Regions from separate parts of the Pseudochelatococcus sp. B33 genome, predicted to be linked through region 3. Evidence: predicted binding sites of a transcription regulator. Region 3 holds the regulator's gene; each other region holds the start of a gene.
What was found. Region 3 encodes PhoB, which activates phosphate uptake and scavenging genes when phosphate is short. Its sites were predicted from a motif close to TGTCATNNANCTGTCAT; they were not measured.

Region 1 (6,634 bases), on a different contig from region 3:
CCTCGCCATCATCCTCTACGTGGCGCTCGACATGATCTACCGCGGCCTTCTCGAAGTGATCCCGGTCGTCAACAACGTCGTTAACGGCGGGTGACACCCGTCACACGATCATCGTGCCGGCGGCGCGGGCGGAAACGCCCGCGCCGTTGCTTTTGCGCAAGATCGACATTCGGAACACTCTACAAGAAGCTGGCCGGGTAACGCGCCATCTGGCCGTGTTCCCTCACCGCTCCGTTGTCGAAGTGCAGCTTGCGCCCGGTTTCCCGGCTGAAGCAGTGCAGGCGCGCAAGCGGCAGGTGCAGCGTCGTGTCCGTGTCCAGAAGGCCGGGCCAGACGCCGGCAGTGCGCAGCACGATCGTGCCGGCGGCGCCGGCGCGCGCGTAGACGAGGCTCTCCGCCCCCACCATCTCCACCGCCTCGATCCGCGCCGGCAGCGCCAGCGCGGGCTCGGCCCCCGCATCGAGCCGCACGTCCTCCGGACGGATGCCGATGACGCCGGTGCCCGCCGGCACGGCGTCCGGCAGGGCAACGCCCGCCGCGCGCAGCTTGTCGGTATCGATCAGGTTCATGCCCGGCGAGCCCATGAAGCCGGCGACGAACAGCGTCTGCGGATCGGCGTAGAGATCGAGCGGCACGCCCTGCTGCTCGATCGCGCCGCCGTTCATGACCACGAGCTTGTCGGCGAGCGTCATCGCCTCCAGCTGATCGTGCGTCACGTAGACCAGCGTCGTGCCGAGCGTGCGCTGCAGCCGGCGGATCTCCACGCGCATGTGCGCGCGCAGCTTGGCGTCGAGGTTCGACAGCGGCTCGTCGAACAGAAACGCCTGCGGCTTGCGCACGATGGCGCGCCCCATGGCGACGCGCTGGCGCTGGCCGCCGGACAGCTGCCGCGGCTTCCTGTCGAGATAGGGCTCGATCTCGAGGATGCGCGCCGCCTCCACCACGCGCGCGTCGATCTCGGCGCGCGGCGTGCGGCGGTTCCTGAGGCCATATTCCAGATTGCCGCGCACCGACATGTGCGGATAGAGAGCGTAGTTCTGGAACACCATGGCGATATCGCGATCGGCGGGCTCCAGATCGTTGACCACCCGCCCGCCGATGGCGATCGTCCCGGCCGTGATGCGCTCCAGGCCCGCGATCATGCGCAGCAGGGTCGACTTGCCGCAGCCGGAGGGGCCGACCAGCACCACGAGCTCGCCCGCGCCGATCGCGAGGTCGAGCCCCTTGATGACCTCCACGCCGCCCGGATAGGTCTTGCGCACGCCCGCGATGTCGATGGTCGCCACTTCACTTCTCCGTCTCGACGAGGCCCTTGACGAACAGGCGCTGCATCAGGATGACGACCAGCACCGGCGGCAGCATGGCCAGCATCACCGCCGCCATGACGAGGTTCCATTGCGGATCGGCGTCCGACACCGCCACCATGCGCTTGATGCCCATCACGATGGTGTAGTAGCGCGGGTCCGTCGTCACCAGCAGCGGCCACAGGTATTGCACCCAGCCGTAGATGAACAGGATCACCGCGAGCGCCGCGATATTGGTGCGCGACAGCGGCAGCAGGATGTCGCGGAAGAATCGCAAGGGGCCCGCGCCGTCGACGCGCGCTGCTTCCGTCAATTCGTCGGGCAGCGTCATGAAGAACTGGCGGAACAGGAAAGTGGCCGTCGCGGAGGCGATCAGCGGCAGGGTGAGGCCGGCATAGGAATTGAGCAGGCCGAGATCCGCGACCACCTTGAAGGTCGGCAGGATGCGCACCTCGACGGGCAGCATCAGGGTGATGAAGATCATCCAGAAGAACAGCATGCGGCCGGGAAAGCGGAAATAGATGATGGCATAGGCCGAGATGATGGAGATGGCGATCTTGCCCACCGTGATCACCGTCGCCATGACGAACGCGTTCCACAGCATCAGCCCCAGCGGCGGCGTGCCGGCCATCGCCATCCCCTGGCGGAATATCCCGCCGTAGTTGGCGGCGAGTTCCGCGCCCGGCAGCAGCGGCATCACGCCACTGACGAAGGCGCCGTCCGGATGGGTGGAGGCGACGAAGGCGAGATAGACGGGCAGCGCCACGATGGCCACGCCCGCGATCAGCACGAGGTGGGTGAGGACGTTGAGCCAAGGTCTGTTCTCGATCATACCCTGTTCTCGATCATGCCCTGGTTGTCGCTCATCGCCCGCCCCTCAATACTGCACGCGCCGCTCGACATAGCGGAACTGGACGATGGTGAGCGCGATCACGATCAGCATCAGCACCACCGACTGCGCCGCGGACGAGCCGATGTTGAGGCCGAGCACGCCGTCGGCGAACACCTTGAACACGAGGATGTTCGTCGCCCCCGCCGGCCCGCCGCCGGTGGTCGCGTCGACGATGGCGAAGGTGTCGAACATGGCGTAGTTGACGTTGATGATCAGCAGGAAGAAGGTCGTGGGCGACAGCAGCGGAAAGACGACGGTGAGAAACCGCTTCAACGGCCCCGCGCCGTCGATGGCTGCCGCCTCGATCAGCGAGCGCGGGATCGATTGCAGCCCGGCGACGAAGAACAGGAAGTTGTAGGACACCTGCTTCCAGCTCGCCGCCACCACCAGCATGATCATGGCGTGGTCGCCGTTGACGCGGTGGTTCCAGCGCACGTCGGCGAACGACAGCAGATAGGGGAAGATGCCGATGGTGGGGTTGAACAGGAACCACCACAGCACGCCCGCCACCACCGGCGCCACCGCATAGGGCCACACCAGCAGCGTGGTGTAGATGCCCCCGAGCCGGATGAGCCGGTCGACGGACACGGCGAGCAGCAACGCCAGCGACATCGACGCGAGAGTGACCGACACCGCGAACACCGCCGTGACCCGGATCGAATCCACGTAGGCGCGATCCTCGAACAGGCGGATGTAGTTGTCGAACCAGACGAAGGAGGCGCTGAGGCCGAAAGGGTCCTCGCGCACGAAGGACGACACCACCGCCTGCCCTGCGGGCCACAGGAAGAACACGACGGTGATCGCGATCTGCGGCGCCAGCAGCGCATAGGGCAGGATTTTGTTCGGGAAGATCGTGCGTTTGGTCTGCATGCGGACGAGCCGGTCCCGTCAGAAGGCGGCAAGACCCGCGCCGGCCGGCGCGGGCCCGCCGTTGGCGACGAACGCGTCTTACTTGTTGGCGGCCTCGAAGTCGCGCAGGATGCGGTTGCCGCCGGCGACCGCCGCGTCGAGCGCGTCCTTGGCGGACTTCTTGCCGGCGAGCAACGCCTCGAACTCGCTGTCGATCACGTCGCGCACCTGGGCGAGGTTGCCGAAGCGGACGCCCTTGGAGTTGGCCGAAGGCTCGCCGCGGGTGATCTGGTTGATGGCGATGTCGGTGCCGGGGTTCTTCTCGTAGTAGCCCTGCTCCTTGCCGAGCTCGAACGCGGCGTAGGTGATCGGCAGGTAGCCGGTGAACTGGTGCCAGTCGGCCTGCACCTCGGGCTTCGACAGGTAGGAGAAGAACTTGGCCACGCCCTTGTATTCCTCGGCCGGACGGCCCTGGAGCACCCACAGCGTCGCGCCGCCAATAATGGAGTTCTTCGGCTCCGTGATCACGTCGTCATAGTAGGGCAGCGGCGCGAAGCCGACCTCGAAGGTCTTGGCGTTGGCCACGACGCCGGCGCGCGAGGCCGAGGAGTTCATGTAGATGGCGCATTCGCCGGAATAGAACTTCGGCGGGGCGTCGTTGCCGCCCACCGGGCCGCCGTACTGGAAGATGCCCTCATCCGACCACTTCTTGAGGTTCTCGAAGTGCTTGACCTGGGCGTCGCCGTTGAACTGGAACTCGGTCGCGAGGCCGCCGAAGCCGTTCTCCAGCGTGCCGTAGGGCTTGTCGTGCAGAGCCGAAAAGTTCTCGAGCTGCACCCACGACACCCAGCCGGTGGTGAAGCCGCACTTGGCGGCGCCGGTCTCGAGGATCTTCTTCGAGAACGCCTCGACGTCGGCCCAGGTCTTGGGCGGCGTGTCGCGGTCGAGGCCGGCCTTCTCGAACGCGTCCTTGTTGTAATAGAGGATCGGCGTCGAGGAGTTGAAGGGCAGTGACAGGATGTTGCCTTCGGTGTCCGAATAGTAGCCGACGACAGGCGCGAGATAGCTCTTCGGATCGAAGGGCTCGTCGTTGTCGGCCATCAGCTGGAAGACCGGGTAGACGGCGCCCTTGGCGGCCATCATCGTGCCGGTGCCGACCTCGAACACCTGCACGATGGCCGGGTTCTGCTTGGCGCGGAAGGCGGCGATGGCGGCCGTCAGCGTCTCGGGGTAGGAGCCCTTGTAGACGGGCACGATCTTGTAATCGGACTGGCTGTCGTTGAAGCCCTTGGCGATCTCCTCGAGCTTGACGCCGAGCTCACCGCCCATCGCATGCCACCACTGGATTTCCGTCTGCGCGAGAGCGGGGGCCGTGAACGCGAACGAGACGGCCAGCGCCATCCCGGAAATATGAACCTTGCTTGCCATGGTCGTTTCTCCATGCAGGATGACGGCCCCCTCCGCGGGAACCTGCCTCTGTTGCCGAGATAGGCGCTGGCGATGATGCTTCGTTGACAGGCCGATGACGATTTAACGACATAAAGCCCTCGTGTGGAGGCTTCATGACATCATGACAGGGGGGCGCGCCGCCGGGTGAGCGTCACCCGCGCTGGAAGGCGCCGGGCGATACGCCGGTCCATTCCCGGAAGGCGCGCGAAAAACTCTTCTCGCCGCGGAAGCCCGTGAGGTGGGCGATCTGCTTCAGCGGCCGGTTGGTACGCCGCATCAGGTCGATGGCCTGCTCGCGGCGCACGTCGTCCTTGATCTGTTGCAGCGACGCCCCCTCCTCCCGTAACTGCCGGTGCAGGGTGCGGCTCGATATGGCGAGCGCCGCGGCGAGCACTTCCGCGTTCGGCAGGCCGGCGCGGCCGGCCGGCGCGCGCATGTGGCCCTTGAGCAGGCTCTTCACCCTGTCCACCAGCAGGCGGTCGCGCTTGTATTGCAGCACGGTGAGCAGCAGCGCCCTCTGCAGCATGGCGCGCGTCGCCGCCTCGTCGCGCAGGGGGGCGAGCGCCAGATAGTCGGCATCGAAGCTGAAACCGGCGAGCTCCGCCCCGAACCGCGCCTCGCCGGGAAACATCGCCCGGTACGACGCCGCGTGCGCCGGGCGCGGAAACGGGAACGTCAGATCGTCGAGCGGAATGCGCGAGTCGATCAGCCAGCAGGCGAAGCCGTGCACCATGCGCAGCACCGACACCAGGCAGAATTCGCGCAGCCGGTCCGGGATGCGCCCTTCATGGAGCGCGAGGCTCGCCTGCCCCGCCTTGACGGTCAAGGTAAGCCGGATATCCTCGGTCAGGAGCCCGTGGCAGCGGCACCAGCGCTTGAGGGCAATGCCGAGATCGGGCGCCGTCACAGCCGCCCGGCACAGCAGGCCGTGGCTTCCCCACGGCAGACGGCGCGAGAACCAGCCGAGCGCCTCGTCGTCGAGCTCGCGCATGGCGAAACCCGACAGCGCCTCGAACTGCTCGGCCGTGACGCGCGCCGCCGGATCCGCGAGAAGATGCGGCGCAATCCGTGCCTGCCGCAGGGCCGCTTCCGGCGACCGGCCACGGATGGCATAAGCCTCTGTTATTGCTATCACAAATGCAATCGGCGTGACTGCGGACAAGGTCTTTCCGGCGCTCCGTATCATGGCCGCATGATTGCGCGATGATGGCGTGATTTGCAACCATTGTGGCACCAATTGGCGGATGGAACGGTTTACTCTGAAACCCATGAGGTCAATGAGACGGCACAACGACAACAAGCGGGAGCGAGACCGATGACATTTTCAGGGCTGGGACTCGATTTCGATCTGGGCGAGGATGTCGACGCCCTGCGGGAAGCGGTTCAGGCGTTCGCGGCCAGGGAGATCGCGCCCATCGCCGCCGACGTGGACCGCGACAACGTCTTCCCCGCTCCCTTGTGGCGCAAGCTCGGGGAACTCGGCGTCCACGGCCTCACCGTCAGCGAGGAATACGGCGGCACCAATCTCGGCTATCTCGCCCATATCGTCGCCATGGAGGAGATCTCGCGCGCCTCGGGCTCCGTCGGCCTGTCCTACGGCGCGCACTCCAACCTGTGCGTGAACCAGATCCGCCGCAACGGCACCGAGGCGCAGAGGCGGCGATACCTGCCCAAGCTCGTCTCGGGCGAGCATGTCGGCGCGCTCGCCATGAGCGAGCCCGGCGCGGGATCGGACGTGGTCAGCATGAAGCTCAGGGCCGAAAGACAAGGCGACCGCTTCGTGCTCAACGGCTCGAAGATGTGGATCACCAACGGCGGCGACGCCGATACGCTCGTCATCTACGCCAAGACCGATCCGTCGGCGGGGCCGAAGGGCATCACGGCCTTCATCGTCGAGAAGGGTTTTCCGGGGTTTTCGGCCGGCGCCAAGCTCGACAAGCTCGGCATGCGCGGCTCGAACACCTATCCCCTGTTCTTCGACAATGTCGAGGTGCCGGAGGAGAACGTGCTTGGCGGCGTCGGCAACGGTGTCAGGGTGCTGATGTCGGGCCTCGATTACGAGCGGGCGGTGCTTTCCGGCGGGCCGCTCGGGCTGATGGCGGCCGCGATGGATGCGATCGTGCCCTATATCCACGAGCGC
Region 2 (6,634 bases), on a different contig from region 3:
CGGCGGATCTCGTCCACCGTCGCACGAACGATCGCCGGGTCGCCGTGATAGATGACGTTGAAGGCGAGGACGTAATCGAAGCTGCCATCCGCGAAGGGAAGCTCGTTCATGGGCGAGACATGGGTCTCGATTGACAGCCCCTCCTGCTCCGCCACGCGGCGAAGCTCGGTGAGGCCTGCTTCGGCGAGATCGACAGCCGCCGTCCGGAACCCGAGCCGGGCGAAAAGGAGCGCGTGGCGGCCGACGCCGCAGCCGAGATCAAGGGCCGCGGCCTGGTGGTTCCCGGCCAGGAGCTCCGCCAGATTCGCCACCGCGGGATCAGGCACCAGCCACTCCGCGCGTCCCTCCTCGGTGCTCCAGCGGCGGTTCCATGCGCGGTGGGCGGTGTCGGTCTTCATGTTTTTCTCCTGATCTCGGTGATGCGGTCTGTCACGGGCCAATCGGGAATGCCGCTCCGCGGCCGCCATCGAAACCATCGTTTCCTGGCAGCAGAACCGTGTGCCTGATGCATAGGCCCGACAGCCTTCCCTATCTTTCCCGCCTTTCGGGAATGGCCCCCTTGGCGATCTCGTTCGTCTTTGTCCTCGCCGTGGTCGTCGGCGTCATCTGCCGGCGATCAGAGGACGTTGTCATCGCCGGGGAGCGACTTCAAGCGGTCCCTGCGATGATGCGGCTGCGTAGCCGTCCGCCGATCTGCTCCACGGCAAGCACGAGGGCGAAGATCGCGAGGATGATGGTCAGCGCCTGCTGGTAGTTGAAGAGGTTCATCGCCACCGCCAGCTCCATGCCGATGCCGCCGGCCCCGACAATGCCGAGCACGACCGAGGAGCGCGTCGCCTTTTCGAGGCTGAAAAGGCTCGTCGCGATCATGGAAGGCATGGCGGCCGGCAATACGGCCGAACCGATAATGTCGAGCCGCGAGGCGCCGAGCGCCCGAAGCGCTTCCTGCGGTCCCTCGTCGGCTTCCTCCATCGCTTCGGCGAAGAAGCGGCCGCAGAAGCCGATCGTGTCAACGATGATGGCGAGCGTTCCGGCAAAGGGGCCGAGGCCGACCGCTACCACGAAGATCAGCGCCCAGATGAGGTCCGGGATCGTGCGGAAGAAGGAAACGATCGTCCGCGAGGCGTAATAGACGATGCTGCTCGGAGAATGCGTCCGCGTCGCCAGGATCGCGATCGGCAGGCTGATGATCACACCGACAAAAGTGCCGACGAAAGCCATCTGGAAAGTTTCGAGGAGGCGGAGGAGCACCGCCGACAGCCGGCTGATGTCCGGCGGGAACATGTCTGTCAGCAGCCGCCAGATATTCGGCAGGCCCTCGATGAAGCGCCATACCGAGAAGCCGGAATCGTAGAAAGAGAAGACGAGCGCCCCCCCGACGGCCACGAGGAGGGTGAATTGCAGCGGCGTGGTCCGGCCGAGGCGCGAGGGCGCCCGCAGCCTTGTGGAGACGGGATCAGGCATAGAAGGTCCTCAGCGTTTCGGCGCTGTAGCTGCTGGCGCGGTCGTCCATGGCGATGCGGCCGGCGCGAAGGCCGATGATCCGCTCGGAATAGTCGAGTGCATGGCGAAGGTTGTGCGTGGTGAAGACCACGGTCACGCCGCGCGTGCGGGCGAGGCTGATGAGGAGGGCCATGACTTCCTCTCCGGCGGTCGGGTCGAGGCTCGCGACCGGCTCGTCGGCGAAGATGATGCTCGGCCGTTGCATGAGCGCGCGGGCAATCGCCACGCGCTGCGACTGGCCGCCGGAAAGCTTGTCGGCGCGGCTCATCGCGCGATGGGCGAGGCCGACATAGTTGAGCATCTCCATCGCATCATCGCGGACGGAGCGAGGAGCCAGTGCCTGATGCCAGGTGAGCGGCCCGCGGAGACGCGACTGCGCGCCGTGCACGACATTGCTGAGAGCCGAAAGCCGGCCGGAGAGATTGTGTTTCTGGAAGACGAAGCCGACCTTGGCCCGCGTCTTGGCGAGGGCCGAGTGCTTCTGGCCGGTCAGCGGTGCGCCGAGGATTTCGATCGAGCCTTCATCGGGCTCGATCAGGCGCAGGCAGCAACGCAGGAGGGTCGACTTGCCGGCTCCGTTGGCGCCGATGAGGGCGACAACGGAGCCTTTGGCGACCGAGAAGCTGACATCACGCAGGATCTCCATCGAGCCGAAGCGCTTGGTGAGGCCACGGACAGAGAGGTCGGTGGTGGCTGGCGAATGGTCGGTCGCGAAATGGGTGACGACGCCCATGCCCGTTTCGGCCTGGAGCTGGTGACGCAGCTGCATAGGGATTACTCCACGGGCTTGGCGAATTGCGGCTGGCCGATGGCGATATAGCCTTGGCGCATCATCTCGTAATCGCTGTCCTGCACGTCGGGCAGGAAGGCGGAGAGCTTGTAGCGGTCGGCGCCGTCCTCAGTGGCCGAGAGCGCCTTTATCAGCTTCGCGGCGGTCTCCGGATTGCGGAAGGTTTCCTTCAACTTCTCGACGATCGCGGGGTCGACATGGGCGCCGGCGATCAGCACGTCGTTCGGCAGGTCCGGGCTGCGGCCGATCACGCGGAAGGTACCGGAGTTCACTTCCGGGTCCCTGTCGCGGAGCCTGACGTAGTTGCTGCTCGAAACGCCGAGCGCCGCCACGTCACCACGCTTGAGGGCGGTGTAGCCCACCTCGGAGGAGAGGTGCTGGCCCGTGGTGTCCTTGGACGGGTCTAGGCCGCCGGCGGCAAGCACCAGCGACGGGCCGATATGGCCGGAAGTCGAGCCGATGTCGTTGAGCGCGATGGTCTTGCCCTTGAGGTCGGCGATGGTGCGGATGCCGCTGTCCTGGCGCACGGCGACGACCGAGAAGTAGTCGGGACGCGAGAAGGCGACGACCGGAACGACCTTCGTCCGGCTGCGGTAGATCGTGTATTCGGACGGGCCGGTGAGGACGAACTCGACCTGCTCGGCGCGCAGGGCTTCGCCCGCGACGGTCCGGTTGCTGACCGGGAAAAACTCGAACTGAAGGCCGGTGGTCTCGGCGAGCGTATCGCGGAAGGCCGTGTATTCTCTCTGGAGCTCCTCGAGGCCTTCGATATCGGTCACGGCGAAGCGATAAGTCTCGGCAGCCGACGCTGCATTGGCAAAGGCAGCCGCGATGAAGGCGGTCGCCAGTGCGAGCTTGCGAAGAAACATGGACAACTCCTCTCGTATCTTCACCGAATTCTCGGTTCTCACAGGAGAGGCTTTGACGGTTACAGCGATGTGTCGCGAACGTGACGCATGCCTGACGGATTTGAGACAACCCGTCAATTCATACCCGCCGTGGAAGAGAGCCGTAAACAGAAGAGATCTTTTCTGACAACATGCTGGCGGGAAGCAAAGGCTTCGGCTTGATCGAGTAATATTCTTGCGGCCGCGGGGAGCCTGTCGTCTGCTCTAGCGGCTTGGCGACTTGCGGCTGGCCGATCACGATAGAGCCTTGCCGCATCATTTCGTAGTCGGCATCGTCGATATCAGGCAGGAAGGCGGAGAGCTCGTAGTGGAGGCGCGAATCAGTAGCGGACGATGAGTTCCATGTGCTGCGGTGAGACCCGCGTGTGGGAGACGACGATCGGAATGCCATCTGCGTCGACATTGATGTTGACCATGAGGATGGCGGGCCGGCGACGTGGCTGCAGGAGGATGTCGGCGTCGGCGCTTGACAATGGAATCGCCGTGATTCGCGTTTCGAAGCGGCTGTAGTCTTCAATCCCGTAGTGACGCCAGGCTTCGGTGAAACTGTTCGATTCCTCGATGTATTTCTCGATGCCCTTGAAGCGTGGAAGCGGGAAATAATTGGAGGAAACAGAGACCGGAACGCCATCGGCAAGGCTTAGCCGTTCGACCTTCCGGACGAACTGGTTCCTCTGGATTTTCAGGTCGCTGGCGATCGACTTGTCCGCCCGCACGCGCTGCGCGTACAGGAAGCGGCGCTCGCCGGTCCGCTCAACATCCTGCAGAGTCGAGATGAGGCGGGTCTTCAGTCCGAGCGGATGGCGCACGACCCGTTCCCGCACGAAGCTGCCGCGACCCTGCTCGATACGGATGCGGTCCTGGTCGCGGAGGACCTGGAGGGCCCTGCGTATCGTGTTGCGATGGACGTTGAATGTGACGGCGAGTTCCTGTTCGGTTGGCAGGCGGTCGCCAGGGACATATTTCCCGGTGATGATGTCCTTGGTCAGCGTCTCGACGATGAGGCGCCAGAGCGAGGTCGAGCCTCGCCTTTCGGCAAGCGACGCCTTCTCGGGGGGGAGATTGGTGTTCATCTGCGGGCCTCAAGGTCATCTGCGGACCTCAAGGACGGCACAATAGTAGAGCAGGCCGCCCACATCAACACGACGAGCGTCGCACATACCAATCCTGAACTGTTACAGTTTTCGTAGCCTGTCCGTCATCGAACTGATGCAAAAGCATAACGCAGGAAACCTAAATTTCCCACTCTGATGAGCAAGAGGGATATGCAGGCCTGCAATGAACGATCTTGGAGTGATATCGCCGGAAATGCGGCATGCTGGTTCGACGGAGCGCTCCGCCGAAATGGTTTTCACCAACGCCCGCATTGTGACGGCTGACGAAGTCCTGCGCGGAACGGTGCAGGTGCTCGACGGCATCATTGTCGATATCGCCGGCGGAGCCACGGCGGTTCCGGGTGCGCTCGACCTTGAGGGGGACTATCTTCTGCCTGGCCTCGTCGACGTCCACACGGACCATCTCGAGAAGACGAGCATGCCGCGCGCGGGAATGTTCTGGCACCCGATGAACGCGGCCATGACGCATGACATTATTCTTGCTGCCGCGGGCATCACGACGGTTTTCGATTCCCTCGTCGTCGGGGCGGTCGGCAACCCCGACCGGAGAAAGCTCCTCCCGCTGATGATCCGGGGGCTCGCCGATGCCCGCAGAGCCGGCCTCCTGCGCATAGACCATCTGCTCCACCTGCGTTGCGATGCGCGCGAGGCGGGGTTGATGGATGTTCTCGCCCCTTATCTGGATGATCCCCTCGTGCGCTTCGTCACCATTCTTGACGACAGCCCCGGTCGGGACCCCGCTCGCTTCCGCCGTACCATGCTCCGCAAGAAGGCGAGCGAGGAGGAAATCGCCCGCGAAGAGGCCGACGCTGCCGTCACGGATGAACTTGCACGCAACAACCGTCTTGCCCTTGTCGAGGCCTGCAAGGCGCGAGCACTGCCTTTCGCCAGTCATGACGACACGCTGGTCGGGCACATCGCCGAGGCTGAGGCCTTCGGCATGACAATCTCGGAGTTTCCGATCTCCATCGACTCGGCGCGCGCGGCCGGTGCGGCGGGAATGGCGATCATCACCGGCTCGCCCAACATCGTTGCAGGCCGCTCTCATGCCGGCAACGTCTCGGGCCGCGATCTTGCTGCGGAGGGCCTCGTCGATATCGTCTGTTCCGATTACATTCCCGCCAGCCTGCTCCACGCCCTCTGGGTCCTGACCGCGGATTCGATCGGCCTCGGCCTGCCAAAAGCGATTGCCATGGGCACAAAGCGGCCCGCCGAGCTTTTCGGCCTCTCCGATCGCGGCGAGATCGCGCCGGGCCTTCGTGGCGATCTTGTACGTGTGAACGAGCGTGACGATACGCCCATCATCCGCAATGTCTGGGTTGCCGGTCGGCAGGTTCTCTGAGGCGCGTCATGGATCAGCTGTCGGAAGCGGGCAGGGCATCCCTATCCCGGGAAAGGTGGATGACGGTGCTCGCCCACTCATCGGTTGCCGAGATCGAGGAGCACTGGAAGGCGGTCCGCCAGCCGTCCTTCCAGTGGGTGCGTCGTCCCGAGCAGGGGGCGGCCATGGTCCGCGCCCGTGCTAACGGCACGGGCGTCCTTTTCAATCTCGGCGAGGTCGCGGTCACCCGCTGCTCTGTGCAGATCGAGAGCGGCGAGGTCGGCGTTTCCTATGTCGTGGGGCGCAGCAAGCGTCACGCGGCGCTTGCCGCCATTTTCGACGGACTCATGCAGCATGAGATGTCGACCGGCGGACACGAGATCGCGCCTCACATCGATGCGCTTGCCGAGGCCGCCGAGGAGAGGCGGCGTGCCATCGTCCGCGAAGCCTATGGCAGCAAGGTCGATTTCTTCATGGTCACGAGAGGGTAGGGGCAACAATGAACGCCATCACCATCGCCCCGCATTTCGCCGATCCCGTCCACCAGTCGCAGCGGGCGTTTCGCGGCATTCTCACGGCGCTCGCCCGTCCGGGCCGGATTATCGAGGTCTGCGTGCCCACCCGCCTGACGCCGCGCATGGAAGGCGCGGTTGCGGCGATCGTCCTGACCCTCCTCGATCACGACACGCCTCTCTGGCTCGACCGGACCTTCCTCACGGAGGAAATTCGGCGCTATCTGCGCTACCACACGGGCGCGCCTTGTGTTGTCGACCTGGCCGAAGCGGCCTTCGCCCTGATCGGCGAACCGGAAGACATGCCGCCGCTCGATGCCTTCGCGCCCGGCGAGCCGGCCTATCCCGACCGCTCCACGACGCTCATCCTCCAGCTTCCGTCGCTGGAAGGTGGCCAACTCGTCACGTTGTCCGGCCCAGGCATCGAGCACGAGATCGAAGCCGCGCCCACCGGCCTCCCCGAATGGTTCTGGCCCGCCTGGAAC
Region 3 (6,634 bases):
CCAAGATCTTCCTCGGCGAGATCAAGCAGTGGGACGACGCCGCCATCAAGGCGCTGAACCCGGACGTCACTCTGCCCTCGACGGCGATCGCCGTCGTGCGCCGCGCCGATTCGTCGGGCACGACCTTCGCCTTCACCAGCTACCTGTCGGAAGTCTCGGCCGACTGGAAGGGCAAGCTCGGCGCCGGCACCACGGTGCAGTGGCCCGTCGGCCTGGGCGCGCCGGGCAATGACGGCGTCGCCAACAACGTTGCCAAGATCGCCGGCTCGATCGGCTATGTCGAATATTTCTACGCCAAGAAGAACAACCTTTCCTACGCCAAGCTCAAGAACAAGGCGGGGAAGGTCGTCACGCCCGAGACGGCGTCATTCCAGGCGGCGGCCGGCAACGCGGACTGGACATCGGCTCCCGGGTTCGGCGTGGTTCTCGTCGATGAGCCCGGCGACGAGTCCTGGCCGATCACGGCCGCGACCTTCGTGCTCGTGCACAAGGACCCGAAGGACAAGGAGCAGGTCGCGGCCGTTCTGAAGTTCTTCGACTGGGCGTATGCCAAGGGCGCTCCCTATGCGGACGAGCTCGCCTACATTCCGCTGCCCGACAGCCTGACGGACCGAATCCGCGCGGCGTGGGCGGCCGAGGTGAAAACCAACTGAGCTGCCGCTCGTCCCGGCGGCAGGTTCGTGACATTGACGAGCCGATGATATAGGGGGGTGCCATCGGAGCGCCCCGTTTTTGCCCGCTCGTCGCACTGGCCTCAGGCCTTTGCCACGGCTCCCGCCGCCGGATCTGTCGCGCCTTCCGCCCGACAGGGGCCGCATGCGGCGGCGCTGTCGTGCGGCGGGCCGACGAGTGCTTTTTTCGCGCACAGGCAAAGAGTTATGGCCGACGTTGCAATCAAGGACGTATCCCACGCTGGCGATGGGATAGGGAACCGTTCGCGGATCCTGGACAAGTTCAGGCGGGGGGACAGGTTCTTCTTCTATCTGACCCGAACCGCAGCGCTTCTGGTGCTGGGACTGCTGTTCGCCATCGTCGTGTCGCTCGCATACGGCGCGTGGCCGGCGCTCAGCCATTTCGGGTTCAATTTCTTCGTGTCCCAGTCGTGGGACGCCAATGCCGAGGAGTTCGGCGCGCTGGCGACGATCTACGGCACGCTGGTGACGTCGCTGATCGCCATGCTGATCGCCGTGCCCGTGGGGCTCGGGATCGCGGTCTTCCTCACCGAGCTGTGCCCGCCGATCCTGCGCCGGCCCATCGGCATCGCGATCGAACTGCTCGCCGGCATTCCGTCGATCATCTACGGCATCTGGGGCTTTTTCGTCTTCGCTCCGTTCCTGCAGCAGACGCTGCAGCCGTTCCTGATCTCGCTGTTTGGCCCGGTGCCGGTCCTCAACGCGGTTTTCGCGGGTCCGCCCTACGGGCTTGGCACGCTCACCGCCGGCCTCATCCTGGCGATCATGGTGCTGCCCTTCGTCGCCTCGGTGTCGCGCGACGTGTTCGAGACGGTGCCGCCCGTGATGAAGGAGGCTGCCTACGGCCTCGGCTGCACGACCTGGGAAGTGGTGCGCAGCGTCGTCATCCCGCACACCCGCGCGGGCCTCGTCGGCGGTGTGATGCTCGCGCTCGGCCGCGCGCTGGGCGAGACGATGGCGGTGACTTTCGTCATCGGCAACGCCAAGCAGATCTCGGCCTCCATCCTGCAGCCCGGCACGACCATATCGGCGACGATCGCGCTCGAATACGCCGAGGCTTCCGAGGGGCTCTACCGTTCGTCGCTGGTGGCGCTGGGCCTGATCCTCTTCATCATCAGCTTCATCGTCCTGGCGGCAGCGCGGCTGATGCTGGCGCGCCTCAACAAGCTGGAGGGCTGACCATGGCGCTCTACGCCGCGCGCAGGCGCTCCAATCGCATCGCCATGAGCCTTTGCACGGTCGCGGCCCTGTTCGGCATGCTCTGGCTGGTGCTCATTCTCGCGGTGCTTGTCTGGCAGGGGCTGGCCGGGCTGTCGCCGCACGTGTTCACGGAGATCACGCCGAGCATCGGCAGCACGGGGGGCGGCCTGCTCAACGCCATCATCGGCTCGCTGATGATGGTGTTCTTCGCCGTGCTCATCGGCACGCCGCTCGGGCTTCTGGCCGGCACGTACATGGCGGAATACGGCCGCTATGAAAAGCTGACGAACGTCGTGCGCTTCATCAACGACATCCTGCTGTCGGCGCCGTCGATCGTCATCGGCCTGTTCATCTACGAAATCCTGGTCGCGCCGTTCGGCACCTTCTCGGGCTGGGCGGGCTCGGCGGCGCTCGCCGTCATCGTGATCCCGGTCGTGGTGCGCACCACCGAGGACATGCTGCTGCTCGTGCCGAACCAGTTGCGCGAGGCGGCGGCGGCGCTCGGGTTGCCTCGGTCCATCATCATCAGGCAGGTCGCCTACAAGGCGGCGCTTGCGGGGATCGTCACCGGCGTGCTGCTGGCGGTGGCGCGCATCAGCGGCGAGACGGCACCGCTGCTGTTCACCGCGCTCAGCAACAACTTTTTTTCGACTTCGATGTCACAGCCGATCGCCAGCCTGCCGGTCGTGATCTACAACTTCACCAAGACGCCTGACGAGAACATGCAGCAGCTTGCGTGGACGGGCGCCCTGTTGATCACCTTCACGGTTCTCGCGATGAGCATCGCGGCTCGGGCTCTCTCCACGAGGAGGACGAAATGACAATCCAGACCGCCACGTCCCCCGGGCCGCCGGCGATCCCCGCGGGCCCGCTCACCGAAAAGGTCTCGGTCCGCAACCTCAAGTTCTACTACGGCAGCAACCTGGCGCTGAAGAACATCAACCTGCCGTTGTACGACCGGATCGTCACGGCCTTCATCGGCCCGTCGGGTTGCGGCAAGTCCACGCTTCTGCGCGTGCTCAACCGCATGTACGACCTCTATCCCGGCCAGCGGGCCGAGGGCGAGGTGATGGTCGACGGCCGCAACGTGCTCGATCCCGGCCAGGACGTCAACGCGCTGCGCGCGAAGGTGGGCATGGTGTTCCAGAAGCCGACGCCGTTCCCGATGACGATCTACGAGAACATCGCGTTCGGCGTCCGCCTTTACGAGAGCCTGAACAAGGCGGAAATGGACGAGCGGGTCGAGTCCTCCCTGCGCCGCGCCGCGCTGTGGGAGGAGGTGAAGGACAAGCTGAACGTCTCCGGCCAGAGCCTTTCGGGCGGGCAGCAGCAGCGTCTATGCATCGCGCGCACCGTCGCGGTGAAGCCGGAGGTGATCCTGTTCGACGAGCCCTGCTCGGCGCTCGATCCGATTTCCACCTCGAAGGTGGAGGAACTGATCGACGAATTGCGCGAGGACTACACGATCGCCATCGTCACGCATAATATGCAGCAGGCGGCGCGCGTGTCTCAGTTCACAGCGTTCATGTATCTCGGCGAGCTGGTGGAATTCGCGGAAACGACGAAGATCTTCACCGCGCCGAACGATAAGCGGACGCAGGATTATATCACCGGCCGTTTCGGCTGATCGCTGGGATCGGGCGGCGGGGTGCTGTCCATTCTGGCCTTTTGAACGGGATGTGTGGTCATGCCTGAGCATATCGTGACGTCATTCGATGCCGATCTCGAACTCTTGCGCAGCAAGATCGCCGAGATGGGCGGCATCGCGGAGAAAATGCTGGACGATTCGACGCGTGCGCTGGTGCGCCGCGACGTCGCGCTCGCGCGCCAGGTCATCGATGCGGATGCGAGGCTCGACGGCCTGCAGCACGAAATCGAGGAACACGCGGTCGCGACCATCGCCCGGCGCCAGCCGGTGGCCATCGACCTGCGCGACCTCGTGTCCGCCATTCGCGTGGCCGGCGACGTGGAGCGCATCGGGGATCTCGCCAAGAACACCTCCAAGCGCGTGCTCGCCATCAGCAACGAGGCCCATCCGGCCAAGATCGTCGGCGGCGTTCAGCACATGAGCGACCTCGTGCAGGCGCAGCTCAAGGACGTGCTCGACGCCTACGCCCAGCGCGACGAGCAGAAGGCGCTCGATGTCTGGAACCGGGACGACCGCATCGACGCGCTCTACAATTCGGTCTTCCGCGAGCTTCTGACGTATATGATGGAAGATACGCGCAACATCACCTTTTGCACGCATCTGCTGTTCCTGGCGAAGAACATAGAGCGCATCGGCGACCACACCACCAATATCGCCGAGACCATCTATTACCTCACCACCGGCGAGACGCTGTCGGGCGAGCGCCCCAAGGGCGACACGACGAGCTTCGCGACGGCGGAAAAGCTATGATCGCGGTCGGCCGAGCCGGCTGACGCGCAAAACCATGTTTCCTTCTCCGATGTCCGGAGGGTATGCAGATCTTTGAACACGTGATGTCTCGCGCCCCTGCGAGCGGTATAACGAGGATCTTATGGTGGGACCGCGCATATTGATCGTCGAGGACGAAGAACCGCTGGCGCTGCTGCTGCGCTACAATCTGGAAGCCGAGGGCTATTCTGTCGATAGCGTGGCGCGTGGCGACGAGGCCGAGATACGCCTGAGGGAACAGGTTCCGGACCTCGTGCTGCTCGACTGGATGCTGCCGGGGCTTTCCGGCATCGAGCTGTGCCGGCGGGTGCGCGCCCGGGGCGATACGGAGCGGCTGCCGATCATCATGCTCACCGCCCGCGGCGACGAGGGCGAGCGGGTGAGGGGGCTTGCCACCGGCGCCGACGACTATGTCGTCAAGCCGTTTTCGGTGCCGGAGCTGCTCGCGCGTGTCCGGGCGCTGCTGCGGCGCACGAAACCCGGCCATGTCGCCACCCTGCTGCTCGCCGGCGACATCGAGCTCGACCGCGAGACGCGCCGTGTGCGCCGCAACGGCCGCGAGCTGCATCTGGGGCCGACCGAATTCAAGCTGCTCGAATTTCTGATGCAGAGCCCGGGACGTGTCTTCACCCGCGAGCAACTGCTCGACGGCGTCTGGGGGCACGACGTCTATATCGACGAGCGCACCGTCGACGTCCACGTGGGACGTCTGCGCAAGGCGATCAACCGTCCGCGCAGTCCCGATCCGATCCGCACCGTTCGCGGCGCGGGCTATGCCTTCGACGAGACGTTTGCCCGCGCCGAATAGGCGGGGCCGTGGCCGCCGGCGCCGCTTCTGCCGGTGCGGTGTCCGCTGAAACGGCAAAGCCTCCCAAGTTCCTCGGGAGGCTTTCTCTATCTCGGCAGTGATGTCGTCGGGCCGACCTGCTCAGGCCCGCTTGCGGTCCCGCCGGCGTTCGAGAACCGGCTGATAGGCGATGCCGGCGTGGTGCGCGCAATAGGGCATACCCGTCACCGAGCGTGCGCCGCAGAAGCGGAAGCTCGGCGAGGTCGGGTCGCCCACCGGCCAGCGGCACATATATTCTCGCAGGTCCATGATGGTGACGCGCTCGGAGAGCGGCACAACGACGCTTTCCCGCGCTGCCGGCACCACCTGCGGAGCGATTTGAGGCACCGCCTGCGGAACGACTTTGGCGACGACATCCTCGGCCGGCCCGGCAACCGCACGAGCGGCGGCGAGGGCGGTATTGCCGAACGTCTGGGCCTGCGGCGGGGGGTCGGCTGGCGGGACGGCGGGAGCCCGGGGGGCGGGCGTGACCGCCGCCGGGGCCTTGCGCACCGGGCGAGGGGTCGCGGCCACCGGAGCCTTGGCGCGTCCGGACAGTCCGAGACGATGAACCTTGCCGATGACCGCATTGCGGCTCACGCCGCCGATCTCCGTCGCGATCTGGCTGGCGCTCAGGCCATCGCTCCAGAGTTTACGCAGTTGCTCGACACGTTCATCAGTCCAGGTATTACCAGGATCGCTCATCATCATGCTCCATTCCACCCCGCGTCGCACGGAATCCTCCATCCCGCCCCAAACGGCAGATCGCCGGGCGCAACGTTCACCTGAGAGGAAACGCTGGGTAGGAGGCAGCCAAACGACATCTCGTGGCCGTCACCCGGGAAACTACAATATGGCGCGACTCTCCTGCAAGAGTCGCGCATGCTTTCGCATGCATTTTCCCACAGGAGAAGTCGTAAACAATTCTTTGACAGCGCAGAAATTGCTGTGAATGCGGGCAATTTCAAGGCGCGGAGGCGACGATCGCGCAAAAAATCCCGCCCGAAACCTCCTGGGGGACGGATTTCGTTCCGGTTTTCGGCCTGCCGGCCGATATCGGCGGATCGCCGCCCGCCGGCAGGGCGGCGGCTGCGGCCTTTGCGCGCAGTGCTGCCCTTGCGGGGAATGCCACCATCCTGCCGCGCGGCTCAGATTCAACTTGAAACTGCCTGCCGCGGCCGCTAAGTTATACAACATGCCGTCCCGTGGGGCGGCTTTTTCCATTGCGCCGTTCGCATTCGCCGGGCTCTGATGGGTGCTTGCCCTCCGGTCTTCCGTCCCGGCTCCCGAACCCGGTGCCGATCCGGTTTCCCGATCCCCGGCCCGGATCGTTTGCGGCGGATGCGTGCCACGCCGGGGCGTGCCGCGTGCGTGGCGCGCGTGCCGCTCTCACGTTCTGGAGTAACAAGCTGTGACGTCGCCGATTTTGCCGACCTATGCGCGGGCCGATGTTGTATTCGAGAAGGGCGAGGGTGTCTGGCTCGAGGCGCGCGGCGGCGA

Region 1: a site for PhoB is predicted at 4,568-4,584, ahead of ugpB (sn-glycerol-3-phosphate ABC transporter substrate-binding protein UgpB). Genes of this name have one in related genera too.
Region 2: a site for PhoB is predicted at 3,243-3,259, ahead of phnD (phosphate/phosphite/phosphonate ABC transporter substrate-binding protein). Genes of this name have one in related genera too.

The regions. Positions count from the first base shown of each region.
Region 1 is NZ_JBSEFH010000006.1:233,917-240,550, forward strand. It holds gene ACUSIJ_RS08740 (TerC family protein) at 1-94, shown strand, start outside; gene ugpC (sn-glycerol-3-phosphate ABC transporter ATP-binding protein UgpC) at 180-1,286, opposite strand; gene ugpE (sn-glycerol-3-phosphate ABC transporter permease UgpE) at 1,288-2,136, opposite strand; gene ugpA (sn-glycerol-3-phosphate ABC transporter permease UgpA) at 2,182-3,066, opposite strand; gene ugpB (sn-glycerol-3-phosphate ABC transporter substrate-binding protein UgpB) at 3,145-4,473, opposite strand; gene ACUSIJ_RS08765 (AraC family transcriptional regulator) at 4,646-5,629, opposite strand; gene ACUSIJ_RS08770 (isovaleryl-CoA dehydrogenase) at 5,810-6,634, shown strand, end outside.
Region 2 is NZ_JBSEFH010000003.1:168,081-174,714, reverse strand. It holds gene ACUSIJ_RS04365 (class I SAM-dependent methyltransferase) at 1-398, opposite strand, end outside; gene phnE (phosphonate ABC transporter, permease protein PhnE) at 649-1,464, opposite strand; gene ACUSIJ_RS04355 (phosphonate ABC transporter ATP-binding protein) at 1,457-2,272, opposite strand; gene phnD (phosphate/phosphite/phosphonate ABC transporter substrate-binding protein) at 2,278-3,162, opposite strand; gene phnF (phosphonate metabolism transcriptional regulator PhnF) at 3,522-4,274, opposite strand; gene ACUSIJ_RS04340 (alpha-D-ribose 1-methylphosphonate 5-triphosphate diphosphatase) at 4,480-5,658, shown strand; gene phnG (phosphonate C-P lyase system protein PhnG) at 5,667-6,128, shown strand; gene phnH (phosphonate C-P lyase system protein PhnH) at 6,137-6,634, shown strand, end outside.
Region 3 is NZ_JBSEFH010000023.1:40,554-47,187, forward strand. It holds gene pstS (phosphate ABC transporter substrate-binding protein PstS) at 1-653, shown strand, start outside; gene pstC (phosphate ABC transporter permease subunit PstC) at 879-1,871, shown strand; gene pstA (phosphate ABC transporter permease PstA) at 1,874-2,713, shown strand; gene pstB (phosphate ABC transporter ATP-binding protein PstB) at 2,710-3,519, shown strand; gene phoU (phosphate signaling complex protein PhoU) at 3,580-4,290, shown strand; gene phoB (phosphate regulon transcriptional regulator PhoB) at 4,415-5,116, shown strand; gene ACUSIJ_RS22375 (GcrA family cell cycle regulator) at 5,237-5,839, opposite strand; gene ACUSIJ_RS22380 (acetylornithine transaminase) at 6,546-6,634, shown strand, end outside.